4 regions of the Devosia sp. GW821-FHT12F11 genome follow, and region 1 is predicted to be linked to each of the others. Evidence: predicted binding sites of a transcription regulator. Region 1 holds the regulator's gene; each other region holds the start of a gene.
The links. Region 1 encodes LexA, which represses DNA repair genes until DNA is damaged. Its sites were predicted from a motif close to TGTTCNNNNTGTGTTCNG; they were not measured.
Positions count from the first base shown of each region.

Region 1 (7,211 bases):
GCGTGCCATGGTGATGCAGAGCCGCGCCCTGGTGGTCGCCGCGACCGCCGACAAGCTTGGCCTCGCTGCGCCGTTCCGGATCGCGAGGCCCGAGGCGCTGACCCACCTGGTGGTCGAAGGCGACGCCGATCCCGGCCTGCTCGAGGACTTCGCGACGCAAGGCACCACCGTCCACCACGCCACCTGATTTCAAGCCGCACTGGATCTCCGCCGTGACCGCCACCACGATCGCCACTCACCGCCTCCCATCTGCTCGCCGCGAGCAGATCGCCACCCGGGTGATCTTCCTCGTTGTCGGCATCGTCATGGCTGGCTTCGCCCCACTGGTGCCGCTGGCCAAACTCCGCCTCGGGCTCGACGAAGGCGCGCTCGGGCTCTTGCTGCTGTGCCTGGGGCTGGGCTCGATTCTCGCCATGCCGATCACCGGCATCCTGACTGCCAAGTGGGGCTGCCGCGCCGTGATCGCCGTCGCCTCGATCATCATGATCGGGGCTTTCCCGTTCCTCGCTATCGCCGACAGCTGGCTCAGCATGGCGGTCGCCATCGCCGTGTTCGGCGCCTCGCTGGGCACCGTCGACGTGGCGATGAACATCCAGGCGGTGAGGGTCGAGCGCGACAGCGGCCGACCGATGATGTCCGGCTTCCACGGCCTGTTCAGCCTCGGCGGCATCGCCGGGGCCGGTGGCATGAGCGCCTTGCTGGCGCTGGGCGGCCTGTCGCCGCTGGTGGCGGCTATCGCCGTCAGCGTCGTGTCGCTGCTGCTGGTTGGCTTGTCGCTGGGCGGGCTGCTGCCCTATGGCGACAATGGGCAGGAGAAGTCGCCGCTGTTCGTTCTGCCCAAGGGCGGCGTGCTGCTGCTCGGCATCCTGTGCCTCTTGACCTTCCTCGCTGAGGGATCGGTGCTCGACTGGAGCGCGGTGTTCCTGACCTCGGTCCGCGGCGCCGATATCGGTCTCGCCGGGCTCGGCTATGCCGCGTTCGCGGTAGCGATGACCGGCGGACGGCTCGCCGGCGATCGTATCCGGATGGCGCTGGGCGAGCGGCGCGTCATCGTGCTTGGCGGCTTGATCGGCGCCATCGGCTTTGCCGTGGTGCTGCTGGTTCCCTCAGCCCATGCCGGCCTCGTCGGCTACTTCCTCGTCGGCGTCGGCGCCTCCAACCTCGTGCCGGTGCTGTTCTCGGCTGCCGGTCGCACCAGGGACATGTCGCCCGGCCTCGCGATCACCGCAGTCAGTACGCTGGGCTATCTCGGTCTGCTCGCCGGTCCCGCACTGATCGGGTTCGTAGCGCACCTTGCCACTCTGCCCTTCGCCTTCGTACTGCTCTCTGCCGCCATGCTGATGGTGGCGGCAAGCTACAAGGTCGCGAAATAGCGACGGCCGCGGACCGGCAGACCGTCCGCGGTCACCGGTCCGAGTGCTGGGAGCCCTTCTTGCCAACAGCTCTCACGAGGACAAAAGCCCCCAAATCGGCGGGCTCGTAACGCAATATTCACCGCTCGATTGCAGAACATAACTGGAACACGTATAACACGTTCAGTCTTTGTTCCGATTCTGCTCACGGAGCCGCCCATGCTGACGCGCAAGCAACACGAACTGCTGATGTTCATCCACGAGCGGATGAAGGAGTCCGGTATCCCGCCCTCGTTTGATGAGATGAAGGACGCGCTCGACCTGAGGAGCAAGTCCGGTATCCATCGGCTGATCACTGCGCTCGAAGAGCGCGGCTTCATCCGGCGCCTGCCCAACCGGGCCCGGGCGCTCGAAGTGATCAAGCTGCCGGATTCGATGAACCCGTCACTCGGCGGCCGCAAGGCTCGCTTCGAGCCCTCGGTCATCGAAGGCAACCTCGGCAAGGTGGCAACACCTCCGGCGCGCCCATCGGCGCCCGTGGTCAACGCCGACTCCTACCGGGCCGTGACCATCCCGGTGATGGGCCGCATCGCAGCGGGCACGCCGATCGAAGCGATCCAGACCCACAGCCATACCATCATGGTGCCACCCGAAATGCTCGGGCCAGGCGAGCACTATGCACTCGAAGTGCGCGGTGACTCGATGATCGACGCCGGCATCTTCGATGGCGATACCGTGCTGATCAAGAAGCAGGACGCGGCTTCGACCGGCGAGATCGTCGTCGCCCTTGTCGATGACGAGGAAGCGACCCTGAAGCGGCTCCGCCGTCGCGGCAATTCCGTTGCGCTCGAAGCGGCCAACCCGGCCTACGAGACCCGTATCTTCCCGCCCGACCGGGTCAAGGTGCAGGGCCGGCTGGTCGGCCTGCTGCGCAAGTACTGATTTACTGACCCCTCCGCCAACTGGGTCCTTGGGTCGGCAGCTTGCCGGCCCTTTTTCTTTGAAGCTGCGCTGCTTTCTTATGAAACCGCGGTCCTTTCTTGGGAAAACAGATTGGCCGGCCGATTATTGCACTAGGGTCGGCCCGGCAAAGACGGTACGGTCCGCGCCGCCACAGGAGGCCTCAGGTGTCTTCAGGCAGCGCCGCCATGCAAATGGCCGTCGCGATCGTACCAGGAGAGTGGACAACCTTCCCGATCGCGCTTTAGCGGCATGGCGGTGCGCAGCAAACATGCAGCGCCAGGGAGAAGGTTTTGGCAGCAGAGGTCGAATGGGTTGCCGTTGATTGGGGCACTTCCAATCTGCGCGCATGGGGCATCGACGCCGGCGGCGAGATCGCCTTCGCGCGCTCGTCGCCGGATGGCATGGGTCGCCTCAGCCGCGAACAGTACCCCGATGTGCTGACCTCGCTGCTCAGCGGTGTCGCCGAGGACATCGAAGACGTGCTGATCTGCGGCATGGCCGGTGCCCGGCAAGGCTGGATCGAGGCCCCCTATCTCGACGCCCCGGCCGAGCTCGGCCGCCTTGCACAGGGCGCGGTGGCGCCCGACATGCCCGGCCCGCTAACCCCCCGCATTCTTCCCGGCGTCTGCCTGCGTGATGTCGGCGCCGAAGACGTGATGCGCGGCGAGGAAACCCAGTTGCTGGGCCTGTCGTCGTTGCTCCCGGGGTTCTCCGGCCTGGCGGTGATGCCCGGCACCCACAGCAAATGGGCGCTGCTCTGCGGCACCAGGCTGGAGCGCTTCTCGAGCGCCATGACCGGCGAGATCTTCGAACTGCTGCGCACCCACTCGGTGCTGCGTCACTCGCTGGGTGGCGAACTCGAGGGCGAAGACCGGGAGCGCGGCTTCGAAGCCGGCCTCGATCAGGGGTTGGAACGTCCCGAGCGGCTGACTGCCACGCTGTTCAAGGTTCGCGCCGGTTCGCTCCTCTCAGGACGCAGTGCACCGTGGTGCGCCGGTTTCCTCTCGGGGTTGCTCATCGGCGCCGAGATCGGCGGCCAGCGCGACTGGATCGGCGAAGCCGAGATCCCATTGGTCGGCAGCGTCGGCCTTTGCGGGCTCTACCAGATGGCTTTCGCCCGGCTGGGCGCCAGCACCCGCATCATCGATGCAACCGACGCCACCCTCGCCGGCCTCAAGGCTGCAAGACAGGCATAGACCATGACCCACCGCCACATCATCGCGATCCTTCGCGGCATCACCCCTCCCGAAACCCTCGAAGTCTGCGACGCCCTGGTGCTCGCCGGCATCACCATGATCGAGGTGCCGCTGAACTCGCCGGAGGCGCTGCGCTCCATCGAGGACGCCGCAAAAGTGTTCGAGGGCCGCGCGCTGATCGGCGCCGGCACCGTGCTGAGCCGCGCCGATGTCGACGCCGTTGCTGATGCCGGCGGCCAGTTCGTCGTCTCGCCAGACACCAATCCGGCCGTGATCGGCGCCACGATCGAGCGCGGCATGACCTCGTATCCGGGCGTGTTCTCGCCCACCGACGCTTTCACTGCCATCCGCTCTGGCGCCACGGGCCTCAAGTTCTTCCCGGCCGAAGTGCTGGGCCCCAAGGGCATCAAGGCGATGAAGGCCGTACTGCCATCAGACATTCCGCTCTACGCCGTCGGGGGCGCCAATCCCGATAATTTCACCGAGTACTTCGCCGCCGGCTGCGCCGGCTTCGGTCTCGGCACCTACATTTTCAAACCCGGCATGTCCGCCGCGGATGTGGCATTGCGCGCCACCGCGGCCGTCGCTGCCTATGACCAGGGAAAACCGCGATGAACACCAAGGCCGAGCTCTTTGTCGACAGCCGCTGCGAGCTGGGCGAAGGCCCGTTCTGGCACCCGCTGCTCGAACGCCTGTTCTGGTTCGATATCCTCAACCAGACCATGCTGAGTGCCGGGACCGATGGCCACATCGTCGACCGCATCACGTTCAAGGACACGGTCAGCGCCGGTGCGGTGATCGACAAACAGAGCCTTGCCATCGCCCAGTCGGGCGCCCTGCTCCGCTACGACTTCGCTACCGATACGACCTCGGTCATCGCCGAGATCGAAGGCGACGTTCCGACCAACCGCACCAATGACAGCCGCGTCGACCGCGCCGGCGGCTTCTGGATCGGCACCATGGGCCGCAAGGCCGAAGCCGGTGTCGGCGGCGTCTACCAGTATCGTGCCGGGCAGACCACCAAGGTGATCGAGAGCATCCGCATCCCGAACTCGATCTGCTTTTCGCCCGACGGCCGGACCGCTTACTTCACCGACTCCGGCAAGATGATCGTCAAATGCGCCACCGACCCGGCGACCGGCCTGCCGATCGGGCCGTGGGAGGACTTCTTCACCATGGAGAGCCCCGGCGGCGCCGATGGTTCAGTGGTCGATTCCGAGGGGTATCTGTGGAATGCGCGCTGGGGTGGCGGCAAGGTCATCCGCATCTCGCCCCACGGTAAGCTCGACAAGGTTGTCGAGGTCCCCGGCGTCAGCCAGGTGAGTTGTCCGGCCTTTGGCGGCAATGACCTCAAGACCCTCTACATCACCACCGCGCGCGAGCACATGACGCCCGAGCAGCTTGAACGCGAGCCGCACGCCGGCAGCGTCTTCGCCGTGGCGCTCGACGTGCCCGGCATCGCCGAACCCTTCCTCAAGCTCTGAGTCTCACGTGTCGTTTCCTGCTGTCGGCGTCTGCTACTACCCCGAACACTGGCCCGTCGAATGGTGGGAGGATGACGCGCGCCGCATGGCGGAGATCGGCATCCAGTATGTCCGCATCGGCGAGTTCGCCTGGTCGAAACTCGAGCCCCGGCCGAACGAGATGGACTTCGGCTGGCTGGTGACGGCGATGGATGTGCTCGGCAAGCATGGGCTGAAGGTCATCGTGGGCACGCCGACGGCCACGCCGCCGCGCTGGCTGCTCGACAAGATGCCCGACATGCTGGCGGTCGACCGCGATGGCCGGCCGCGCGGCTTTGGTTCGCGGCGACACTACGACTTCTCGCATCTGGGCTATCGGCGTGAGTGCGCCCGCATTACCCGGCTGCTGATCGACCACGTCGGCCAGCACAAGGCGCTCGCCGGCTGGCAGACCGACAACGAGTATGGCTGCCACGACACCGTGCACTCCTACTCGAAAGCCGCCGCGTTCGGTTTCCGGCTCTGGCTGAAGGACAAGTACAAGTCCATCGATGCGCTGAACGCCGCCTGGGGCAACGTGTTCTGGTCGATGGACTACAACAACTTCGAGCAGATCGACCCGCCGAACCTGACGGTGACCGAGGCTGCGCCGGCAGCCTGTCTCGATTTCCGTCGCTACTCCTCCGCACAAGTCGCAGCGTTCAACAAGACGCAGTACGACCTGATGAAGGCCGCACGTCCTGATCTACCCGTGATCCATAATTTCATGGGCCGCTTCACCGAGTTCGACCACTACGAAGTGGCCGAAACCCTCGATGTGGCGAGCTGGGACTCCTACCCGATCGGCCACCTCGCGGTTTCCAATGAATCCGACGAGGTGAAAGCCGCCTATTTCCGCCAGGGCGAGCCGGACGCGCAGGGCCTGCAGCACGACATCTACCGCGCCGTCGGCCATGGCCGTTGGTGGATCATGGAGCAGCAACCCGGTCCGGTGAACTGGGCCGAGTACAACCCCGATCCCCTGCCCGGCATGGCCCGCCTCTGGGCGTGGGAAGCGTTCGCGCACGGCGCCGAGGTGGTGTCTTACTTCCGCTGGCGGCAGGCGCCGTTTGCACAGGAGCAGATGCATGCCGGCCTGCTGCGCCCCGATAGCCAGCCGGCCCCTGCCTACCACGAGGCCAAGCAAGTTGCAGAGGAACTCAAGCGGCTCGGCATCGATGGGGTGGCCAACAAGGGCCGCGTCGCCATCGTCTATGACTACCAGAGCGAATGGGCATGGCGGATCCAGCCACAGGCCAAGGGGTTCTCGCACCACCAGCATGTCCGCAACGTCTATGTGCCGCTGCGCAAGCGGGGCGTCGACGTCGATATCCTGTCTCCTTCGACCACCGATTTCTCTGGTTATGACCTGGTGGTGATTCCGGCGCTGTTCGCCTGGAACGACGAGCTTCGCACCGCCATCGAGAACTTTGGCGGCCACCTGCTGATCGGTCCGCGCACCGGCTCGAAGACCGAAAACTTCTCTATCCCTACCGGTCTTGGTCCGGATCTGCCGCAGAATCTGCTCGATGCCAAAGTGGCGCGCGTCGACAGCACCGATCCCCGGCGCACTGTTTCGGTCAAGGGTGGCGGCGCTGTCGGCCACTGGCGTGAGCGGCTGGACACCGGGGCTGAGATCGTCATCGAGGACGAAGAGGATTTCCCGGTGCTGGTGGCGCAGGGAAAGCTCAATTACCTGGCAGCCAGCGGCGATCGCGCCCTGATGCAGCGGATCGTCGATCACCTGCTCGCCGAAGCCGATGTCCCGACGCTCAACCTCCCCGCGGGCGTGCGCTGCCGCACCAGAGGTAAATGGCGCGTTTACTTTAACTACGGCGATACTGTGGCAAACCTGACTGCGGCGCCCGATGAGAACGGCTACGTGCTAGGCGGCACCCAGATCGAAGCCGCCGGGGTCACGGTAGCGTTGCTCGCCACGGCCGGCTGAGTTGCGGAATAGCGGGGCGGACTTCGAAACCGCCCCGCGCCGCATCCCAGCGCAACCACTGCACGCCACCTCGGGCCAGCGCAGCTGCGTCGATCACCGTATCGGCCGCGCAGGTGGCAGGGACGGTCCGGCGGGCGATCAGCAGATCGGCCATGCCGCAATCCTCGTAGAAGCCCGCAGGGTCTCGCACGATCGCTACGGTGAAGCCCCGGCTGCTGGCGCCAAAGCAGCCGATACTGTCGCAAGTGAG
Region 1 covers NZ_JBXAPX010000009.1:122,923-130,133, reverse strand. Annotated here, with positions in the region: gene AC1ROK_RS23905 (DeoR/GlpR family DNA-binding transcription regulator) at 1-187, shown strand, start outside; gene AC1ROK_RS23900 (MFS transporter) at 213-1,373, shown strand; gene lexA (transcriptional repressor LexA) at 1,572-2,294, shown strand; gene AC1ROK_RS23890 (2-dehydro-3-deoxygalactonokinase) at 2,606-3,511, shown strand; gene AC1ROK_RS23885 (2-dehydro-3-deoxy-6-phosphogalactonate aldolase) at 3,515-4,126, shown strand; gene AC1ROK_RS23880 (SMP-30/gluconolactonase/LRE family protein) at 4,123-4,995, shown strand; gene AC1ROK_RS23875 (beta-galactosidase) at 5,003-6,961, shown strand; gene AC1ROK_RS23870 (ComEC/Rec2 family competence protein) at 6,930-7,211, opposite strand, start outside.

Region 2 (7,211 bases), on a different contig from region 1:
GCTCGGCGTCGCCCTTGCCGGGGCTTCTATCTACTTCGCCGTGAACGGGCACACGCTGCGCCACCGCATCCGCGCCACTATCCTGCTCACGCTCGCCATCTGCGCCATGCATTTCACCGCCATGGGCGCGGCAGGGCTGGAGAACTGCTTTCCCGTCGTCTCCGCCGAAGACCAGACGCCGCAATGGCTGTCGATCGTCGTCGCGCTGGTCTCGGTGATGATCCTGGTGTTTGCGCTTGGCGGTTCCTATCTCGATCTGCTCGATCGTCGCCGCACCCTCGCCGAGAGTGACCGCATGCGCGGGCTCGCCGATGCGGCGGTGGAGGGCCTCCTGGTGGTGCGCGATGGCGAAATCGTCACCGCCAACCAGAGCTTCCTCTCCATGGTCGACCTGCCGCAGGCCTCGGTCAGCGGCCGGCAACTTTCGGAATTCCTCGGTTCGACCGTCTGCTCCATGCTGATCGAGCGGCCCAGTATTGCGGTCGAGGCCGACCTGAAAACCGGCTTCGGCGCTGTGCCGGCCGAGGTCATCCTCCGCCAGGTGGATTTCGCCGGACAGCCGCATCAGGCGATCGCCATTCGCGATCTCTCGGCCCGCAAGCAGGCCGAGCAGCACATCCGTTTCCTTGCCCATCATGATGCACTGACGGGCCTTCCCAACCGGGTGAGTTTCTCGCGCAAGCTCGAGGACGAGATCAGCCACGCCCGACGCCATGAGCAGAGCTTCGCCGTGCTCTGCCTCGACCTTGATCGCTTCAAGGAGGTCAACGATCTCTTCGGTCACGCCGCCGGTGACGCCCTGCTGCAGCGCGTCGGCCAGGCGCTGCTCGGCGCCATCGAGGGTGTCGGCGACGCCGCCCGCCTCGGCGGCGACGAGTTCGCGGTGCTGCTTGGGGACATCGGCACGCCGGCTCGCGCCGGTCGCATTTCCGAGCAGATTCTCGACGCCTTCCGCCGCAACAACGAGCAGTCGACCGGCGGCGCGCTGATTTCGGCTTCGATCGGCATCGCACTGTTCCCCGACAATGCCGATACCGCAGAACAGCTGATGACCCATGCCGACACGGCGCTCTATCGCGCCAAGCAGGATGGACGCGGCATCTATCGCTTCTTCGAGAACGCCATGGGCGCCGAGGTGCGGGACCGTCGCATGCTCGAGCACGACCTGCGCCACGCGGTGTCGCGCAACCAGTTGCGCCTGGTCTACCAGCCGCAGGTCGATATCCAGTCGGGCGAAGTCACCGGCTTTGAGGCACTGGTCCGTTGGAAGCATCCGGAACGCGGCGAGATTCCGCCGTCGGTGTTCGTGCCGGTGGCCGAGGAAAGCGGGCTGATCCTGCAGATCGGCGAGTGGGTGCTGCGTGCCGCTGCCAGCGAAGCCGCGCGCTGGAAATCGCCGCTTTCGGTAGCGGTCAATGTCTCTGCGGTGCAGGTGCACTCGCCCACCTTCGCGCAGACCGTGCATGAGGTGCTGATCAGCACCGGCCTGTCGCCGGCCCGGCTCGAGGTGGAGATCACCGAAACGGCGTTGATCCGCGACATGATGCGGGCGGTGACGACCCTCAGGCAGATCCGGGCGCTCGGCGTCCGCATCGCCATGGACGATTTCGGCACCGGCTATTCGTCGCTGGCGAACCTCCGCGCCTTTCCGTTTTCGAAGATCAAGGTCGACCAGTCCTTCATCCGCGCCGTCGACAATAACGATCAGTCGGCCGCCATCGTGCGGGCGGTGCTGGGTCTGGGCAGCGGCTTGAACGTTCCGGTCGTCGCCGAAGGCGTTGAACGGGCCGAGGAGCTGGCGTTCCTGAAGAGCGAGGTCTGCCAGACGGCGCAGGGCTATCTGCTGAGCCGCCCGGAAGACATCCGAACCTTTGCGGCGCTCACCGAGGGCAGGACCAAGCTGCTCGACAGCACGCTGCCAACGCCGTTGCAGGCCCTCGCCAGCTAGAAGGGGGCGGGAGACTATAGCCTGGCGGTGCGAGGGGCAGTGGGCAGCCCGCACCGCTTCGTTCGCCGGGGGCGCACTATTCGCCGGCGAGCCGCTGCGGCTCGGGTCGTGCTTCGTCGAACTCCATCGCCTCGATGCGCTCGCCGCGCTTTACGATCTTGGAGGACGAGGTGACGATGTCGCCGATATCTCCGGCGGCCTGGGTGAAGTGGGTCTGGAGCTTCCGCACCCGCTCGTCCAGTCGGCCGACATCGGCGAGCAGCGCCCGCACTTCGGTCTGGATGCGATAGGCCTCTTCGCGCATCTTCACGTCGCGCAGCAGCGCTTGCACCACCTGGATCGAAAGCATCAGGATCGACGGCGAGACGATGACGATGCGCGCCTTGAGCGCCCGCTGCACCACATCCTCGAAATGTTCATGCAGGTCCGCAAAGATCGATTCCGACGGCACGAACAGGAATGCCGTGTCGGCGGTCTCCCCGGCGATCAGGTACTTTTCCGAGATGGCCTTGATATGAACGCCCATGTCGGTGCGGAACCGGCTGGCCGCGAAACGCGGGTCCTCGCCGTCACCGGCAGCTGAAAAGCCTTGCCAGCTCTCCAGCGGGAACTTGGCGTCGATCACCAGCGAGGGCGCGCCGTTCGGCATATAGACCAATGCATCGGGCCGGCTGCCGTTCGACAGCGTCGCCTGGAAGGCGTAGGCATTCTGCGCCAGCCCGTCGCCGATGATCGCTTCCATCCGGCCCTGGCCGAACGCGCCGCGCGTCTGCTTGTTGGCGAGGATCGACTGCAGTGACACCACGTTCTGGCTGAGCTGGGTGATGTTGGATTGCGCCCGATCGATCACCGCCAGCCGCTCCTGTAGCTTGGCGAGGCTCTCGTTGGTCTTGACGTTGCTTTCCTGCATCACCGCGCCGATGCGCTGGCCCTGGCTGTCGAGCCGTTCGTTTACCAGCCGTGCCAGGTCCGAGGTGCGCGAGCCGAAAATCTCGCTCATCGTCTGCATCCGGCCGGTCATCTCCGACTGCACGCGCAACATGTCGGCGATGTAGCGCTCGGTCTCCTGCGCCTTGAGCTGCGCCGCCGCCGCCTCCTCGGCCCGCTGCGCTGCCTCTTCCGCCCGGGCGCGCGATTGCCTGATCACCACGACGAGCAGCGCCACCAGCAGGGTTGCGACGACTCCCACAGCCGCGTAGGCGGCGATTTCAAGCGTGATGGGAAAGTCGGCGATGACGAAGAGCACTCGATCCATCGCTTCAGCCTACACGATTCGACGCCGTTGTTCCTGCATTGTTCTTCGGCGCCGCAATTGGGGTAAACAGAGCGTAAACCGGCTGGCCGTTGACCGGCGCCCGGGAAATACCATATTCAGCGGCAACCCCCGATGAAGGACTGCACGTTCATGGCCAAGCGCCCCATCCTGATCCTGCCCGACGAGCGCCTGCGCGCCATTGCAGAGCCGATCGAGAAGATCGACGATGGCATCAAGCAGCTCGCCAAGGACATGCTCGAAACCATGTACGACGCGCCGGGCATTGGCCTCGCCGCGCCGCAGATCGGTGAGCTGAAGCGCATCGTCGTGATGGACCTCGCCAAGGAAGGCGAGGAGCCCACCCCGCTGGTGATGGTGAACCCGGAGATCCTCAAGTACTCCGACGAGACTGTCACCACCGAGGAAGGTTGCCTCTCCATCCCCGAGCTCTACTACGACGTCGAGCGCCCGGCCGAGGTGACCGTGCGTTACACCGATCTCGACGGCAAGGAGGTCGAACTCGACGCCAAGGACCGCCTCGCGGTCTGCGTCCAGCACGAGCTCGATCACCTCGATGGTGTGCTCTATATCGACTACCTGAGCCGGCTGAAGCGCGACCGCGTGCTGAAGAAGTTCCAGAAGGCCGAGCGCCTGGCCAAGAAGGCGGGCTGACCAGGGCGAAGCCCTCTTCCTTCTCCCCTTGAGGGAGAAGGTGGCGAGCGCAGCGAGACGGATGAGGGGCCGTTTGGCTGAACTTCCCCTCACCCGCCCTTCGGGCACCCTCTCCCTCAAGGGGAGAGGGAAAGAAGAGGAGCTCCTCCACTGAAAATCATCTTCATGGGCACGCCGGAGTTCGCCGTGCCAACCCTCACCGAAATCGTTTCGACCGGCCACGAAGTGGTTGCGGTCTACACGCGTGCGCCAAAGCCGGCGGGCCGAGGCCAGGCCGAGCGCAAGTCGCCGGTGCATGAGGCGGCCGAGGGCTTCGGCATTCCGGTCTTCACCCCGCGCAGCCTCAGGCAGGCGCCCGAGCAGGAGGTGTTCGCCTCGCTCGATGCCGATGTGGCGGTGGTCGTCGCCTATGGCCTGATCCTGCCCAAGCCGATCCTCGAAGCGCCGCGGCTTGGCTGCCTCAACCTCCACGGTTCGCTCCTGCCGCGCTGGCGCGGCGCAGCGCCGATCCAGCGCGCGGTGATGGCGGGCGACGAGCGTACCGGCATCATGGTGATGCAGATGGATGAGGGCCTCGATACCGGCGCCGTCGGCCTGATCGAGGAAATGCCAATTGGGCCCGACACGACCTCGGGCGAGCTGCATGACCGGATGATGCTGGTCGGCGCCGACCTGATGGGCCGCGCTCTCGCCGCGCTCGAGCGCGGCAGCCTGCACTTCACCCCGCAGCCGGAAGTGGGCGTTACCTACGCCAGCAAGATCGACAAGGCGGAAGCGCGCATCGATTGGAGCAAGCCGGCGAGCGAGGTGCACAACCTGATCCGCGGCCTCTCGCCGTTCCCCGGCGCCTGGTTCGAACTTGAACTCAACGGTACGCCCACCCGCATCAAGGCGCTGCGCTCGACGCTGGTCGCCGGGCAGGGCGCCCCGGGCAGCATCCTCCCCGATCTGACCATTGCCTGCGGCACGGGCGCCGTGCGCCTCACCATGGTGCAGCGCGAAGGCAAGGGCGCCATGGACGCGGCGACGTTCCTCCGTGGCGCAGGGGCGCTGCCGGAGCGGGCGGGCTAGAGGGTGCACGCCGTCGTTTCCAGGCACTCAGTGTCATCCCCGCGAAAGCGGGGACCTCTGTTTTCTTTGCCGGCACCGCAAACGGAGGTTCCCGCTTTCGCGGGAATGACCCGGTGGATGGGGCTCATATCCTGATGCCCCGCTACCGCCTCAGCATCGAATATGACGGGCGCCCCTTCTGCGGCTGGCAGCGGCAGGCACACGATCTCTCGGTGCAGCAGCTGCTTGAGGAGGCGATCGAGCGGTTCTCGGGCGAGAGTGTCGTCACCCAGGCAGCTGGCCGCACCGACGCGGGCGTGCATGCGCTCGGCCAGGTGGTGCATTTCGACCTCGAGCGCGACTGGGATCCGTTCAAGGTCCGCGAGGCGTTGAACTTTCACACCAAGCCCCACCCGGTGGCGATCCTCACTGCCGATCGCGTCGACGAGAGCTTCGAGGCCCGCTTCTCGGCCATCGCCCGGCACTACGAGTACCGCATCCTTAACCGCCGCGCGCGTCCCGGGCTCGACGCCGGCCGCGTCTGGCATGTGCCAGTGCCACTCGATACCGACGCGATGCACGCGGCAGCGCAACTGATCCTCGGCAAGCACGACTTCACCACCTTCCGCGCGGCCGAGTGCCAGGCCAAATCGCCCGATCGCACTCTGGATATCTTCACCGTGTCGCGGCAGGCCGAGATGATCGTCGTCACCGCCAAGGCGCGGAGCTTCCTCCACAGCCAGGTGCGCTCGATGGTCGGTTCACTGAAGCTGGTGGGCGATGGAAAGTGGCGCCCAAGCGATTTCCGCGCCGCCTTGGACGCGCGTGATCGGGCCCGCTGCGGCCCGCTGGCCCCGCCCGACGGGCTCTACCTCACCAGGGTGGATTACTAAGAGCGCTTTCAGGAAAGGTTGCAGACTTTTCCGGTTCGAAAGCGCGACAAAATCAATGGCTCCAAGAGCGCTTCAGGGGGCCGTCGCCGCGCCCGCGCCTGCCGTCAGCTCCGCCAACTGCTCGGGCGACAGCGGGAACACCGCGCTCACCACGAACAGCGCAATCACGCCGCTCACCAACTGCACCACGAGGAACGAGGCGATCTGCCACGGTGTCAGCGTCAGGATCAGCCGGGCAATGTTGATCATGATGATGATGATCACGATGCCCGTCGCGATGAACATCAGCTCGCCGCCGGCGCCCACCAGCCCGAGCAGCGTCGTGGCGATGGTCAGGTAAAAGGTCGCCCAGTTGTCGACCACGATGTAGGGCACCAGCGCATCGGGCCGCTTCAGCTGGCGCAGCACGAGCGCCGCCGCCCCGATCTGCAGCGCCAGCACGATGATCACCGTGGCAATGGCCCGGAACACCGTGCCGCTCGTTCCAGGCACGCCCAGCAGCAGCGGCACCGCCGTGTTGAGCAGCGCCACCACCAGGAAGGCGATGAAGCTGCCGACCAGCCCGCGATCGGAGAAGTCGAAATAGCCGTTGGCCCGGCGATCACCAATGACCAGCGCCACAACGCCGCGGGCGGCCGAGGCCACCTCGTTCCAGATATCGTTGCTGCGTTCAGGCACTAGCCGACCCCGTTCAATCCGGTGGTCAGCATGTAGAGCCCGACTCGGGTGGCGACAAGCGCGGCAATGGAAAGAATGGCAAACGCGACGGAAATGCCGAGATGCAGTTTGCCGACCTCGCGCGCCACGCGGAACAGCATGAAGCCGATGACCCCGAGCGTCGCCGTAAGGATGTTCGATCCGCCGAGGTAGGCCAGCGGCAGCGACGCCCCGAGGACGAACGCCATCGCATAGGTCGCCGGCACCGCCATCGCTACTACCGGCGTACGAAACACCCGCGCCGTCAGCCAGATCACCACCCATACGACGCCGAGCTGCAGGGCATTGGCGACAAGGCTGAGGACGACCGTTGCCCAGCCGGGAAAACCGCTGAGCGAACTCTCGATGAGGATCAGCGCCAGCACCACGGCAAAGAAACAGCCGGTGGCGTTGATAAGGCCGAGGCCGGTGAGGTTGAATTTCTCCGCCGCGCCGGGGCGCGCGGTCAACAGGTCAAGCCAGCCGACAATGGCGCGCCACAGCTCGCCGAAAGCGTTCATGGCGCCGCCAGCATCGCCTGCCCGGTGGGCAGCGCCAGCAGCACGAAGCTCGCTGCGAAGCTGCCGAGCGCCACCAGCGTGCCGATCAGGATGGCGCCGCCCCAGCCGATGCCGAACAGGCTCTTGGAGGCCCGCGCCGAGAAATAGCCGAGGATGCCGATCATCGCCGTACCGGC
Region 2 covers NZ_JBXAPX010000002.1:681,538-688,748, reverse strand. Annotated here, with positions in the region: gene AC1ROK_RS08900 (bifunctional diguanylate cyclase/phosphodiesterase) at 1-1,948, shown strand, start outside; gene AC1ROK_RS08895 (DNA recombination protein RmuC) at 2,025-3,203, opposite strand; gene def (peptide deformylase) at 3,354-3,875, shown strand; gene fmt (methionyl-tRNA formyltransferase) at 4,026-4,946, shown strand; gene truA (tRNA pseudouridine(38-40) synthase TruA) at 5,081-5,818, shown strand; gene AC1ROK_RS08875 (hypothetical protein) at 5,891-6,496, opposite strand; gene AC1ROK_RS08870 (hypothetical protein) at 6,496-7,035, opposite strand; gene AC1ROK_RS08865 (hypothetical protein) at 7,032-7,211, opposite strand, start outside.
Region 2: the regulator LexA is predicted to act here: its motif matches at 3,232-3,249, upstream of AC1ROK_RS08895 (DNA recombination protein RmuC).

Region 3 (7,211 bases), on a different contig from region 1:
ACGGATCGACAGTTGAAATCCTCCGTCAGCCTCCCCGCCGCCTACCGGCTCGAGTTCTGGGCGCGCGGGCCGGGGTCGATCCGCATTTCTGAGGCCGATGCCGTGCGGTGGCAGGTCCCGGCATTCTCCGGCCACGTGGATTTCTTCAGTTACCAGCACCGCGAGGCCGGCAGCGTCACCGTCGAATGGCAGAGGTCCGACGCGATCCTCTGGGCCTATGGCTACGATCCGGCCACCGTGGCCGAAACCGGCATCACCATCTGGGAGTTCGGCGAAGACGGACTGACGCTCCGCACCAAGCCTGAGATCGATGCCTCGATGCGAGCGGATCCGGCGCGGCCGATCATGCACTTTTCGCCACCCCGCCAGTGGATGAACGACCCGAACGGGCTCTGCAAGATCGGCGAGACCTGGCACCTGTTCTATCAGTTTCACCCTGCCGGCACCGAATGGGGCCCGATGCACTGGGGGCACGCGGTCAGCAAGGATCTGTTCAACTGGACCCACCTGCCGGTGTTCCTCCACCCCGAGCAGAACCTCTGGCGGCTCGGGGCCACCGGCGGCGCCTTTTCCGGCTCGGCGTTTGCCGACCGCGACGGCAGCCGGATGTTCTTCTACACCGAGCGCCTGCCGGCCTATGATCTGTTCCAGGGCTATCGCGAGGTGCAGAAGCTGGCCCGGCCGGGGCGGGATGTGCTGCACGCCAGCAGCTCCGACACGGTGATTGCGCTCGGTCCCGAAGGGCAGGGCGTCGAGCACGATTTCCGCGACCCCAAGGTCTGGTGGGACGAGGCGGCGGGCGCCTACCGCATGGTGCTGGGTGCGGCGCTGCACGGCGACCCGGCAGTGCTCCTCTATGGTTCGGACAACCTCAGCGACTGGACCTATCTGGGGCCGCTCTATCGAGCCCCGGCACACTACCGCGAGCACGGCGCCCGGGCGGTCGAGTGCCCCGATTTCTTCCCGCTTGATGGCAAGTGGGTGATGGTCATGGGCTTTGTCGGCTATACCGAACCGGCCACGGGTCGCCACAACCTGTTGTTCGCCCGGGTTGGTGAGTTCAAGGGCGATCACTTCGTCCCTGATATCGACGAGTTGCAGATCCTCGACTTCGGCACCGACTATTACGCCATGCAGAGTGTTGAGGCCGATGGCCGACAGATCGCCCTCGCCTGGCTGTTCAACTGGGAATCCCGCAAGCCGGCCGGCTCGCCCTACTCCGGCGAGATGTCGCTGCCGCGCCAGCTCAGCCTCGACAGTTCGGGGCGGCTGCGCATGCAGCCAGTGACCGAGCTGGATGACGCGTGGCCGGCCTATCCCCTGGCGAGGGAGCACGATGGCAGCTTCCTGCTGGGGGACGCCCCATTCGAGCTCCGCTTGACCGGCAATCTCGACGGCACGCGCATCGTCGCGACTGAGAGCGGCGAGCTTTCCTTCGAGCTATCGGTGTCGGACGGTCGCCTGTCGGTGCGACTGGCTGAAGATGACGGAAGGATCCGCTACGAGGCCGAGTGTGCGTCGGCCACCGATCTCCGCGTTATCTATGACCGCGGCATCCTCGAGATTTTCGCGGATAGCGGCGCGGTCTGCGGCACGCGGCGCAGCTACGCCAACATCGCCCCGCATCGCGTTGAAGTCACATCGTTCGCCCAATTCACTGGCTTCGAGCGGCGAGCGGTTCAACAGCCCTGATCCATCACTCCAACGCAGCCCGCGACCTAGCCCAGCGCCAGGTTCAGCCGATAGCTCAACGCCTCGGCCAGGTGCGGCCGGGCGACCTTGTCGGCGCCGGCGAGGTCGGCCAGCGTCCGCGCCACTTTCAGCACCCGGTGGTAGGCGCGGGCCGAGAGGTTGAAGCGCTCCGAGGCCTGCAGCAGCAGGTTCTGGCTTTCCTTGTCGGGGTTGACCAGTTTTTCGATCAGCGATGGCCCGGCGGCGGCGTTGGTAAAGACATCGGGGTGGCCGGCTTCGATGTAGCGCTGGCGCTGCCGCTCGCGCGCCGTTTCGACGCGGGCGGCGACGGCGGCGGAGGGTTCGGCCGTGGCGGGGCCGATCATCTCGGCGGCCGAAACGGCGGGCACGTCGATGCGCAAATCGATGCGGTCGAGGAACGGACCCGAGACCCGGCCCTGGTAGTCGAGCGCACATTGGTCGCCGCGCTTGCAGACATGGCCGGGCGTGCCGGCGAGCCCGCATTTGCAGGGGTTCATCGCCGCAATCAGCTGGAAGCGGGCGGGAAAGCTGACATGCGCGTTGGCGCGGGCGATCACCGTCTCGCCCGCTTCCAGCGGCTGGCGCAGGCTGTCGAGCACCGAGGGCGAGAACTCCGGCAATTCGTCGAGGAACAGCACGCCGTTATGCGCGAGGCTGGCTTCGCCCGGCCGGACCTTGAGGCCGCCGCCGACCAAAGCCGCCATCGAGGCCGAGTGGTGTGGGGCGCGGAACGGCCGGCGATCGCTGAGCGCCCCGCCTGCCAGTTCGCCGGCGATCGACTGGATCATCGACACGTCGAGCAGTTCGCGCGGGTTGAGCGGCGGCAGGATCGAGGGCAACCGCGCCGCCAGCATGGATTTGCCGGCGCCCGGCGGCCCGACCATCAGGAGGTTATGGCCACCCGCTGCCGCGACCTCGAGGGCCCGGCGCGCCACCTGCTGGCCCCGCACTTCGCTGAGATCGGGCAGCCCAGCCGGCTCGGCCCGCCGCCGCGCCACCGGGCGGCTGCAGATCTGAAAACCGCCCAGATGGTTGACCAGCGCCAATAGCGTCGGTGGCGCGACGATCTCGAGGTCGTCGCCGGCCCAGGCCGCCTCGGGCCCGGAGGCCTCGGCGCAGATGATCCCCATATCGCGCGATAGTGCGGCGATGGCCGCCGGCAGCACTCCGGCGGTCGGCGCGAGCTGGCCGTCGAGCCCGAGTTCGCCCAGCGCCAGATAGCCTTCGAGCGCATCGGATGGGATGGCGCCGATCGCCGCCATCAGCCCGAGTGCGATCGGCAGGTCGTAATGGCTGCCTTCCTTGGGCAGGTCGGCCGGGGCGAGGTTCACGGTGATCCGCTTGGGCGGCAGGCTGAGTCCGGAGGCATAGAGCGCCGCCCGCACCCGCTCACCCGATTCCTTCACCGCCTTGTCCGGCAGGCCGACGAGAAAGAACTTGGGCAGGCCAGGCGCAATCTGCACCTGCACATCCACCGGCACCGCCTCGATCCCCTGAAACGCCACGGTAGCAACCCGCGTGACCATTCCCCAGCCCCCAACATCCGCGCGGCACGCTAGCAGGAGGTCTGCGGACGAGGCAAGAACATTTAGAGAACGAATCGCCCCGGGCCGGATCGTTTGCTCCGTAGGCAGAGCAACGCCTCAGCCAAGTCCCATGCTGATGCGGTCGGCGGTGGCGAGAGCCGTGGCGCGGACCAGTTGTTCGTATTCGGCGTCGCGGCCGGCAAGGAACGGGATGCTGACGGCGGCGACCACATCGCCCGAGCGATCGCGGATCGGCGCGGCGTAGGAATTGACCGAGGCACTGAACTCGCCATGGTCGCGCGCCCAGCCCTGCTCGCGCACCCGCGACAGTTCCCCCTCCAGCGCGTCCGGCTCAATCAGGGTACGTTCGTTGTAGAGCGTCAGCGGCCGCGAATAGATGCGCTGGCGTTCGGCCTCGGGCAGGAAGGCGAAGAGCGCCTTGCTGCTGCCGCCGGCATGGATCGGCAGCTGCTCGCCGACCCGGGCATGCAGCGCGTGCTGCTTGGTGCCGGGCGCGACCGCGACGACCAGCACATGGCCGCGATCGTAGATCGAGATCTTCGCGGTCTCCCCCAGCGAGCGCGCCACGAAATCGAGATGCGGCTGCGCGGCCTTGGCGACCTGTCCGCCGGATGGCATGCCGACGGCATCGGCCAGCGACAGCAGACGGCTACCCAGCACGTAATCGGAATTCTCCAACTGACGGACCAGCCCGTGCGCCGTCAGCGAGTTGAGGATGCGGTAAACGGTCGAGCGCGTCACCCCCGACTGCTCGACTAGGCGCTTGAGGCCCAGCCCGTTGGGGGCCCGCTCCAGTTGCTGGAGAATGGCCATCATCCGCTCGATCGCCGGATTACGGTTCTGCGCCTCGATCTCAGCCTCACGCATGGCTTGACATCCTGTCCGTTTGGTCGGCACGGTTATCATCTGATACTAAGAGTTTCAAATAAGAAACTCTAGTGTCGGACGGATACAGTTCGTCGGGGGAGGGGCCTGGTGATCTATCGCATGTTGCGCGCCACGGGCTGCGCAGGCGCCGCCTTGGCGGCCCGGCACGCCGGACGGCCGACTGGCACGCCGCTGTGGCAGGCCGAGCAATGACCGTCGCCAAGCCAAAGGCCGCCCCCACGGGCTCGCGCCGACGTCGGTTGTCGTCGCGCGACAGCCTGGTGCTGCTGCTCCTTGCCGTGCCTGGTATCGCCTGGTTCCTGGTGTTTGCCTACGGCCCGATGGTCGGTCTGGTGGTGGCCTTCAAGGCCTTCAACATTCGCGACGGCATCTTCGGCAGCCCGTGGAACGGGCTCGCCAATTTCCGCTACTTCCTGATGAGCGGCGACGCCGCGACCATCGTCTTCAACACGGTGTTCCTCAATGCGCTGTTTCTCGGCGCATCGCTGTTTGCCGGGCTCGTGTTGGCGCTGATGCTCAACGAGATCCGCGGCGGCCCTTATCGCCGCTTCATGCAGTCGGTGATCTTCTTTCCCTATTTCGTCTCGCCCATCGTCATTTCCATCATGCTGCAGGTGATCCTCTCGGGCGTTGGCGGGCGCGGCGGCCTCGTCAACAACCTGCTGAGCGTCGTCGATTTGCCGCAGGTCAGCTGGTACACCGAGCCCGGCGCCTGGCCGTGGATCCTCACCATCGTCAAGGTGTGGCAGCTGGGCGGCTACACCTCGGTGATCTTCCTCGCTGCCATCACCTCGATCTCCGAGGAGGTCTACGAGGCGGCGGCGCTCGATGGCGCCAGCCGCTGGCGCATGGCGCTGTCGATCACCGTGCCGCTGCTGCTGCCGACCTTCGCGGTGCTGGTGGTGCTCGGCGTCGGCCGCATGTTCTTCGGCGATTTCGCCACCATCTACGCCATCGTCCAGGACAATGGCGTGCTGTTCCCGACCACCGACGTCATCGACACCTACGTCTTCCGCTCGCTGCGGATGATCGGCGACTTCGGCACCACGGCCGCCATCGGCCTGTTCCAGTCGGTGGTCGGCTTCGTTTTCGTGGCGGCGGCGGTCCTCGTCCAGCGCCGCTTCCACAAAGAAAGCAGCATCCTGTGAGCGCCATCGATCAGGATAGTGCTGGGGCCGCGGGGAACGTCGGTGCACAACCCGTTCGCAAGGCGACCCGCCGCCGGATGGAGCCGTTCGCGGCCGTCAGCTACGTCACCGTCGCGCTGTTCGGGCTGTTCTGCCTGGTGCCGCTCTGGATGATCGTCGCGGGCTCCTTGACCGACGAGTCGGTGCTGGGCCTCAACGGCTATAGCCTGTTCCCGCAGCCCTTCTCGCTTCGGGCCTACGAGCTGCTGTTCACCGGGCAATCGCTGCTCAACGGCTATGTCGCATCGCTGTTCATCACCGTGGTGGGCACGATCCTCTCGATCTCGTGCACCGCCTCGATCGCCTGGGTCATTGCCCGGCGGCTGCCGTTCATCAGCCGCCCGCTGACCATCTTTGCCTATGTGCCGATGCTGTTCAACGGTGGCCTGGTGCCGTTCTACCTGCTGGTGACGCAGGTGCTGGGTCTCACCAACAGCTGGTTCGCGATGATCCTGCCGCTGATGCTGGCGCCCTTCCTGATCTTCGTGACGGTGAGCTTTTTCCGGCAGATGCCGGAGGAGATCCTCGATGCGGCCCGTATCGATGGCGCCGGCGAATTGCGCATCTTCTTCCAGATCGTCTTGCCGCTGTCGAAGCCCATCCTCGCGGTGCTCGGGCTGTTCTACGCCGTCACCTACTGGAACGAGTGGTTCACCGGCCTGCTCTTCCTCTCCGATCCGGACAAGTTCCCGCTGCAGCTGATCCTGCAGAACCTCATCTCCAACGTGACCAATGCGGCGAGCCTGCCGAGCTCGGCCGGGGCTGCGATGGCGCCGGTCTACCAGCTGCGCTTCGCCATGACGGTGCTCACCGTCGGGCCCATTCTGCTCGCCTACCCATTCGCACAACGCTTCTTCGTCAAGGGCATCACCCTTGGCGCCACCAAGGGGTGACGACGGCACCTGAGCCCGTCGCACAAATGAGGAGGAGACTACCAACATGAGACTCACGCGCAGACACTTCATGGCCCTCAGCGGGGCCGCCGGCGTGGCCACGGCCCTTTCGGGCCTGTCGCCGGCATTCGGTGCCAGTTCGGGCACCTCGGTGGCCCTGCTGCCGTCGCAGGCGCCGACCGGCTGGAAGGCGGTGCTCGACAAGGCCAATGCCAAGCTCATGGAGGAGCATGGCTTCACCTTCGATGCCCAGTTCATCAACTGGTCCAATTACGGCCAGCAGTCGCTGCTGAAATTCACCGCCGGCGCCCAGTTCGATACGGCGCTGCAGGCCCTGTGGCTCAACATGGCCCAGCTGCAGCAGAGCGGCGCCCTCGCCGACCTGACCGGGCAGATCGACAAGTGGCCGAACCTCAAAAAGCAGATCGCGCCCAAGCTGATCGAAGCCAATTCCTGGGGCGGCAAGCTCTGGGGTATTCCGCAGGTCAACAGCGCCGGACGCATCCAGCACTTCGGCATTCGGCAGGATCTGGCCGAGAAGTACGGTTTCGCCGAAATCAACGACTTCGGCACGCTCGAGAAGTTCTTCTACGCCATCAAGGAGAAGGAGTCCGGGGTCACCCCGTTCGCCCTGGCGTCGCAGACCGGCTGGCAAACGGCGGTGGCGACCCCTACCGGCATGTTCAACGAGTACTCGTGGGAAAATCCTTACACCATGCAGTACTCGCTGGCCGGGTCGGGCCTGCGCTTCTACTTCGACAAGGATGCGGCGACGACTGGCTCGTCCCGGCCGATCCCGTGGTGGGACGATGCGGGCACCGTCGAGGCTTTGCGCAAGATCCGCCAGTACTACCAGGATGGCATCATCAACGCCGACGCGCTCAACGTCGACCAGGCGACGATCGAGAGCCAGTTCGGCGCTGGTCGCTTCGCGGGCCTCTGGTCGATGACGGATGGCCTGCAATCCAACCGGCTGGCTGGAT
Region 3 covers NZ_JBXAPX010000001.1:528,824-536,034, forward strand. Annotated here, with positions in the region: gene AC1ROK_RS02700 (NosD domain-containing protein) at 1-16, shown strand, start outside; gene AC1ROK_RS02705 (glycoside hydrolase family 32 protein) at 13-1,692, shown strand; gene AC1ROK_RS02710 (YifB family Mg chelatase-like AAA ATPase) at 1,719-3,239, opposite strand; gene AC1ROK_RS02715 (IclR family transcriptional regulator) at 3,357-4,127, opposite strand; gene AC1ROK_RS02720 (ABC transporter permease) at 4,337-5,296, shown strand; gene AC1ROK_RS02725 (carbohydrate ABC transporter permease) at 5,293-6,228, shown strand; gene AC1ROK_RS02730 (DUF3502 domain-containing protein) at 6,275-7,211, shown strand, end outside.
Region 3: the regulator LexA is predicted to act here: its motif matches at 3,294-3,311, upstream of AC1ROK_RS02710 (YifB family Mg chelatase-like AAA ATPase).

Region 4 (7,211 bases), on a different contig from region 1:
ATTCAGCAATTCGACCAGCGGGTCGGGGCTCTCGGCCATGCGGTCGAGCACCTTGCCCGCGGCGCCCGGTCCGATACCCGGCAGCAGCTGCAGCACGCGGAAGCCGGCAACGCGGTCGCGCGGGTTATCGACGAAGCGCAGCAGCGCCAGCATGTCCTTGACGTGGGCGCTGTCGAGGAACTTCAGCCCGCCATACTTGACGAACGGGATGTTGCGCCGCGTCAGTTCGATCTCGAGCTCGGCCGAGTGCGAGGAGGTGCGGAACAGCACCGCCTGCTGCTTCAGCGCCGTGCCGCCCTCGCGGCAGGTCAGCACGCTCTCGACCACGTAACGGGCCTGGCTCGGCTCATCCTTTACCGTCACCAGCCGCGGCTTTTCGGTGGCCTGCCGCTCGGTCCAGAGGTTCTTGGTGAAGCGCTCCTTGCTCTCCGAGATCACCGCGTTGGCGGCCTCGAGGATCGGCTGGGTGGAGCGATAGTTGCGGTCGAGCGTCACCATCCGTGCCGGCGGGGTGAAGGCGCCGGGGAAATCAAGGATGTTGCGCACCGTCGCGGCGCGGAACGAGTAGATCGACTGCGCGTCGTCGCCGACGACCGTCAGCCCGTCTCCATCAGGCTTCAGGGCCAAAAGGATCGAGGCCTGCAGCCGGTTGGTATCCTGGTACTCGTCGACCAGCACGTGGTCGAAGCGCCCGCCGAGATCCTCGGCAATCGTTGGCTCGCGCATCATGGCGGCCCAGTAGAGCAGCAGGTCGTCGTAATCGAGCACCTGCTGGCGTTGCTTTGACTCAACATAGGCGGCGAACAGCTCGCGCAGCTGTGGGCCCCACATGGCGACCCAGGGGAAAGCTTCCTTCAGCACCGCGTCGAGGTCGTCCTGCGCGTTGACCACGCGCGAATAGATGGCGAGGCAGGTGCCTTTGGTCGGGAAGCGTTTCTTGGCTTCGGAGAACCCCATCTCGTGCCGGATGATGTTGATCAGGTCGCCGGAATCCTCGCGATCGTGGATCGAGAAGCCCGGCGTCAGGCCGATCTGCTCGGCATGCTCGCGCAGCAGCCGCGCGCCAATGCCGTGGAAGGTGCCGGCCCAGCTCAACGCATCGGTAATCACGCCGGATTTGGCGCCCATCACCTGCGCCACCAGCCGCTCCACCCGGCGCTGCATTTCGCTGGCGGCGCGGCGCGAGAAGGTCATCAACAGGATACGGCGCGGATCGGCGCCGTTGACGATCAGGTGCGCCACGCGGTGCGCCAGGGTGTTGGTCTTGCCCGATCCTGCCCCGGCAATCACCAGCAGCGGCCCACCCAGATGCTCCGCTGCCTGCCGCTGCTCGGGGTTCAGCTTGTCGAGATAGTGGGGGGCTAAGGCAGTCTGCACGCGAATCGATCCGGCTGGAGGTCCGGATCAGGAAGCATCATTCTCGCTTTGTTCGCAATTCACGGGATCGAGGCGCCGGCGGTCTGAGCCGACGCCTCCATGGTCCAATCGTCACTGCGCTGCAGCTTCGATCACTTTGGCGACGTCCTCGGCCTTCGAGATGAGGCCGGAATGGCTGGCCTTGATCTCGGTGACCGTGGCGCCGATGCGGCCGGCGAAGAAGCGCTGCGCGTCGGGGGGCAGCACCAGGTCTTCGGCGGTCACGACGTAGAAGTTCGGCTTGTCGTGCCAGGCGGCGACCTCGGCCACGGCGTCGAAGTTGGCCGGGTTCGAGGGGAGCTGTGTCGCTGCACTGGCCTCGGCCTCCGCCACCGGCAGGTCGCCGGCGAACAGGGCGGGGTACTGGGCCGGGTCGAAGATCAGCCCACCCTCGACGTTCGGGCGGATCGCCTTGACGCCTTCGCTCGGTGCGCCACCCGACAGCAGCTTGGTCAGAGTTTCGCCCTTGTCCGGCGCGAAGGCCGAGACATAGACCAGCGACTTGACCTTGGCGTCAGCCCCGGCTTCCCCGATCACCACACCACCCCAGGAATGGCCGACCAGCACGGTCGGGCCGTCCTGGGCGTCGAGTGCTGCCATGGTGGCGGCGACGTCGTCGGCGAGCGAGGTGAGCGGATTGGCGACCTGGGTCACCTTGTAGCCCTTGGCCGAAAGGATGGCGGCGACCTTGTCCCAGCTCGATGCATCGGCGAAGGCGCCGTGGACGAGGACGACATTCCTGGCAGGCTCCTGGGCGAGAGCGGCGCCACCAGCACCGACAGCGGCGGCGCTGAACACGACGGCGGACAGAAGGGACTTCATTTTCATCTCCATATGTTGAGGCGAGGCTGGACGATCGGCAAAGTCGATTTGCCGCTGGCTGGCGCCGCGCTTGTAAAAACCGGATCTTGCGTTTCGCCCGAGGATTGTTGAAGTTCCTCGCCAAGCGATGCCGTAGAGATAGAGGTGAGGGCCGTGAACGACCATGATCGCGCCTCCGGAGTTCATGCTCTGGAATCCGAAGGCAGCTTCCCGATGATGGCGTCGCGCGTCGACCTGTTGTCGCAGGTGCTGACGCTGATCCGGCTGCGCGGCGAGCTGATCTTCTCAAGCGAGCTCACGGCGCCCTGGGCGCTGCAGTTCGAGGCCGGCTCGGCCTATTTCCATGTGGTGTCGGAAGGCACGATGGAGGTGCGGGCCAGCGACGGCCGGCGGATCACCGCTGCGGCGGGTGACCTGATCGTCCTGCCGCAGGGCAGCGGCCACAGCATCGGCGTCGATGGCGCGACGCCCGTGCCGATCCGCGAGGTGCTGGAGGCACAGATGCGGGAGCAACTCGCCATCCGCCTTGGCGGCAATGGGGCCATGACCCAGCTTATCACCGGGGCGTTCCGCTTCGAGGGCGACAACATGCCGACCATGCTCGCCGTGCTCCCCTCGCTGATCCACATCTCGAAGGCATTGCGCAGCGAGGAGGAGGCCTGGGTCGAGGGGATCGCGCATTTCCTCCTCGCCGAGGCCAGGGTGCCGCATCCCGGCTCGTCGCTGATGATCTCGCGGCTGATCGACGTGCTGGTGATCCGTGCCATGCGCACCTGGGTGCGCACCGCACCGCCGGAAAAGCGCGGCTGGCTGGGCGCGCTGGCCGATGTGCGGATCAGCCGGGCGCTGAAAGCCATCCATGACGAGCCGTTCCGCCGCCGCACCGTAGCCGAGCTTGCCGGCATTGCCGGGATGTCGCGCTCGAGCTTTGCCGAACGTTTTGCGACGTTGATCGGCGCGGCGCCGCTGCACTACCAGACGCGCTGGCGGTTGCTGCTGGCCAATGAGATGCTGAAGGGGCCCGACACGCGGGTGAGCGAGGTCGGGCGGCGGGTCGGCTACGACTCCGACGCCGCGTTCAGCCGGGCGTTCAAAGCGCAGTTCGGCTACCCGCCGGCGCAGGCCATGCGTGGTGGGTTCGCCGGTTCGCCGTGACAACCATCGGTTGCCAGCCGACCTTTGTGTTCCTATTTTGGGTACACATGGGATCCGCTCGATGAACACACGCTTTGCCGTCGCCACGCACATCGTGACCTTTCTCGCCTATCAGGACGGCCGGCCCGCGACGTCCGAGCTCATTGCCGCAAGCGTGAACACCAATCCAACCTTCATCCGGCGCCTGTTGACGCAGCTTCAGAGGGCGGGCCTCACCGCGTCGCAACTGGGCGCCGGCGGTGGCGCGTTGCTGGCGCATCCGGCGAACACGATCAGCCTGCTGGATGTCTACCGAGCGATCGACGAGGAGCAGCAGGTGTTTGCCCTGCATGACACTCCCAACCCGCAGTGCCCGGTTGGCCGCAACATCGATGCGGTGCTGAAGGGCCGCATGCTGGAGGCGGAGCGCGCGCTGCAGGCACAGCTGGCGAAGACCACGATAGCCGACCTCGCCGCCGATATCGCCGAGCGCAACAAGGTCGCCTGACGCGAAGGCACGCCCGTCGAGCCGGACCTCTTTACAATCATGTGTATCCGGATTAGATACCATTATGTGTAACCGATCTGGATACAGAATATGACGAACCTGGACCTCGCAGCGATCACTCTGGCGACGTTGATCACCTCGTCGGCAGTGCTGCCGGCCACACCCTTATTTGCACAGGAGCCAGCCATGAGCACTCAGGAGCAGCAGGTCGTCGACCTGCTCAAGGCCATCGAAACCGGCGCCGCCGGCCCGGTCGCCGTCATCAATCCCGAGCACTACACGCAGCACAATCTGGGGGCGGCCGACGGGCTCGCCGGCTTCGGCGCGCTGCTGGCCGCGCTCCCGCCGAACTCGGCCAAGGTCAACACCGTTCGCGTGTTTGAGGATGGGGAGTATGTCTTCGCCCATACCGAGTACGAGTTCTTCGGCCCCAAGATCGGCTTCGATATCTTCCGCTTCGAGAACGGCAAGATCGTCGAGCATTGGGACAACCTGCAGGAGACGGCGCCTGCCAACCCGAGTGGCAACAGCATGATCGACGGCGCGGCCACCGCCAGCGACCTCGATCAGACCGAAGCCAACAAGGCGCTGGTGGCGCAGTTCGTCGACGACATCCTCGTCAATGGAAGGTTGGAGAAGCTCGCCGGCTACTTCGATGGCGACAGCTACATCCAGCACAACCCGCAGATTGCCAATGGCCTGTCGGGTCTGGGCGCCGCGCTCGAGGCGATGGCCAAGGCCGGCATCACCATGAAATACGACAAGGTGCACAAGGTGCTCGGCGAGGGGAACTTCGTGCTCGTCGTCAGCGAGGGCAGCTTCGGCGGCAAGCCGACCGCCTTCTACGATCTGTTCCGCGCCGAGAACGGCAAGATCGCCGAACACTGGGACACGCTCGAAACCATCCCGCCGCAGGGCGAGTGGAAGAACCAGAACGGTAAGTTCGGTTTCTGAATGTAGGGCGCCTCGGCGCCCTACGCCTCTTGGCCGTGGCGGCAGAGGTTGTTCAGCCCGAACGATCCTCGGAGCGACCGAGCTCGCGCTGCCTGAGGATGAACGCCACGCCCTCGGTATAGCGGTCATGCAATTTGGCGAAGCGGGTGAGCGTGTCCTTGGGAACGCCGATCTCGATCAGCTCCTCGTGCATGTCCTTGAGGCGCTCTTCCATCTCCTCCATGCCGACGATCAGGCGTTCTATCTGTTCCTCCGTCAGTCGAACCAGTGTTGCCATCACTGCCTCCTTCAAGGCGCCGCGGGTTCAGTCTACCTCTTCCTGGCTCTGCGCGCCGCATTCTCGGTGAGCCGCGCCTTGACCAGCCTGGTCACCAGCGCGTCCGGCAGCGGCGTGTCGGGCGTGAAGCGCACCGTGCCCTTGGACGTGTCGAGCTCGGCCAGCTCGGCCGCATGGGCCTCCATCACCGCGGGGCTCTGCACGTAGAAAGCGCAATGGGTTTTGGCGGCGCCGAACGACACCAGCGCGCCATCCTGTCGAAAGGCCGGAATGCCGTAGCCGACATATTCCTCGGCCTCAGGCGCTGCTGCAATGATCACCTCTCGCAGGTGTTCCAACGCCTGCCGCTGCGCCGCGGGCAGGGCAGCGAGGAACCTGCGCGTGGTCTCGGGCATCGGCGCGGGCATGGTCGTCTCCTCTCGCACCATAGCCTCGCACGGCCCCACCGCTCTGTCAGCACTCTCCGTTGATTGCTGCTATACTATTGAAATCGTTAAACTATTCGTGCAACTCTGTTGTCATGCGGGCGGCTTCGCCTCATGTTCATCCGGTCGCCCGCCCATCGGAGGTGCCTGATGTCGCTCACCAGCCCGGACGCCGATACTGAAGGTTTCGGCCTCACAACCGCGCAGATCATCTATCGCGTGCCCGATCACCTCGAGCTGCTGCAGGATTTCGTCTGGCAGCAATACGACGTGTTCCCCCAGTTCCCCAGCCTCAGAAAGTTCCTGGCGTTCTGGGAGGAGAAAATCGAGGGACCGTTGCACTCGGTGACCGTGGCGCACGCACGACTGATCCACCCGGTGGAACTGCGCACCCTCAAGGGCGCGCGGCTCCATTAGGCGTTGTCAGGGGCTAGCTGTTGGTCGTGTCGTCGACCTCCTCGAGAGTGTCGTCCCCGTAACACTCGTCGTAGCCGTCGAGCTGGATCTCTTTGACGCGGACCGGACACGGATCGTAGTTGCCGCTGCCGGCCGCGCCGAGCGCCTTGGTCTCCGGCGCGACATTGCTGGGCAGGCAGTTGGCGGCGTGGATGTCCGGAGCGGTGATCAGCACACCGGCGCAGTCGATGAAATGCTGCAGCGGGTCGACGCTTTGCGGCGTCACCGTCTGCGAGTTGGCGGACGATGCGAGCAACAGCAGGCCGCCGGCGGCCAGCGTTGCGATGGTTCCGATGCGGATGCGGTGGGTGAGTTGGGTCGATACTGGAGGCATGCGAAGTCTCCTTCGTACGATTACGCCCCCAACTCAACTAGATCAGTTTGCCGATGCGGCCGCAACACAGTAAAACACGGATGTCGATCACATCGTCCAGCCGCCTGTACCCTCGATCAACTGTCGATAGAGCAGCAGCGCGGAAAGGCAATGCTGGGTCGAATCCACCCGTGACCGCAGCACGTAGGCGCCGTTCCGGAAAGCGCCGGCCAGGGTTTTCAGCTTGGCGTCCTCGTAATACTGACCTGGCCCGAACTCCAGCCGCGTGCTGTCGCCAGCCAGTTGCAGGCTCAGGTTGTGCGGTAGGTCCGTTTCGATACGCGCCCGCAGCGTCGCCGAGAGATCGGGGGCGCCATGTCGCCCGAGCGCCGCGGCCGCGGCGATCACCCCCTCCAGCGCTGCGCAGGTATTGGTCCCGCTGTCGGCTGAGGGCATGAGAGTCTCGACATAGTTGCCGGCGAACCGCTCGAGGAAGTCGCGATAGCGGTCTTCGCCGGTGGTTGCGAGCCGCTGCGCCGCAGCCATCATGCCCCAATGCGCGAACATCCGGTCGGGCGTGACGAGGTACCTGGCCATGACGCCGGTTTCGAGCCGCTCGAGCACTGCCGCGAGCCCGGCGGCATCGGGCGCGAGGTCGATGTAGTGCGCGAGCGCCAGCCAGGTTTCACCGGTGGCGTAGGAGTCGGCGGTGGTTTCGCCCGGTATCTGCGCGATGCCGCCATCGGGGAGCTGTTGCGCGGCGAGGCCACGGAACCAGGCCTCGCGCAGGTCCGGGCGGAAGCCGGACCCAATGGCGCGGCTATGGAACAGCTCGGCCAGCAGGGCAAGCGCCGCGGCTCCGGCGCGTCCCCCGGCCAGCGTGCCGTCTTCGGACGGCAGCAATCC
Region 4 covers NZ_JBXAPX010000006.1:346,095-353,305, forward strand. Annotated here, with positions in the region: gene AC1ROK_RS19300 (ATP-dependent helicase) at 1-1,377, opposite strand, end outside; gene AC1ROK_RS19305 (alpha/beta fold hydrolase) at 1,489-2,238, opposite strand; gene AC1ROK_RS19310 (AraC family transcriptional regulator) at 2,392-3,393, shown strand; gene AC1ROK_RS19315 (Rrf2 family transcriptional regulator) at 3,455-3,880, shown strand; gene AC1ROK_RS19320 (nuclear transport factor 2 family protein) at 4,067-4,834, shown strand; gene AC1ROK_RS19325 (hypothetical protein) at 4,887-5,111, opposite strand; gene AC1ROK_RS19330 (iron chaperone) at 5,144-5,518, opposite strand; gene AC1ROK_RS19335 (usg protein) at 5,687-5,953, shown strand; gene AC1ROK_RS19340 (hypothetical protein) at 5,967-6,326, opposite strand; gene AC1ROK_RS19345 (hypothetical protein) at 6,414-7,211, opposite strand, start outside.
Region 4: the regulator LexA is predicted to act here: its motif matches at 1,416-1,433, upstream of AC1ROK_RS19300 (ATP-dependent helicase).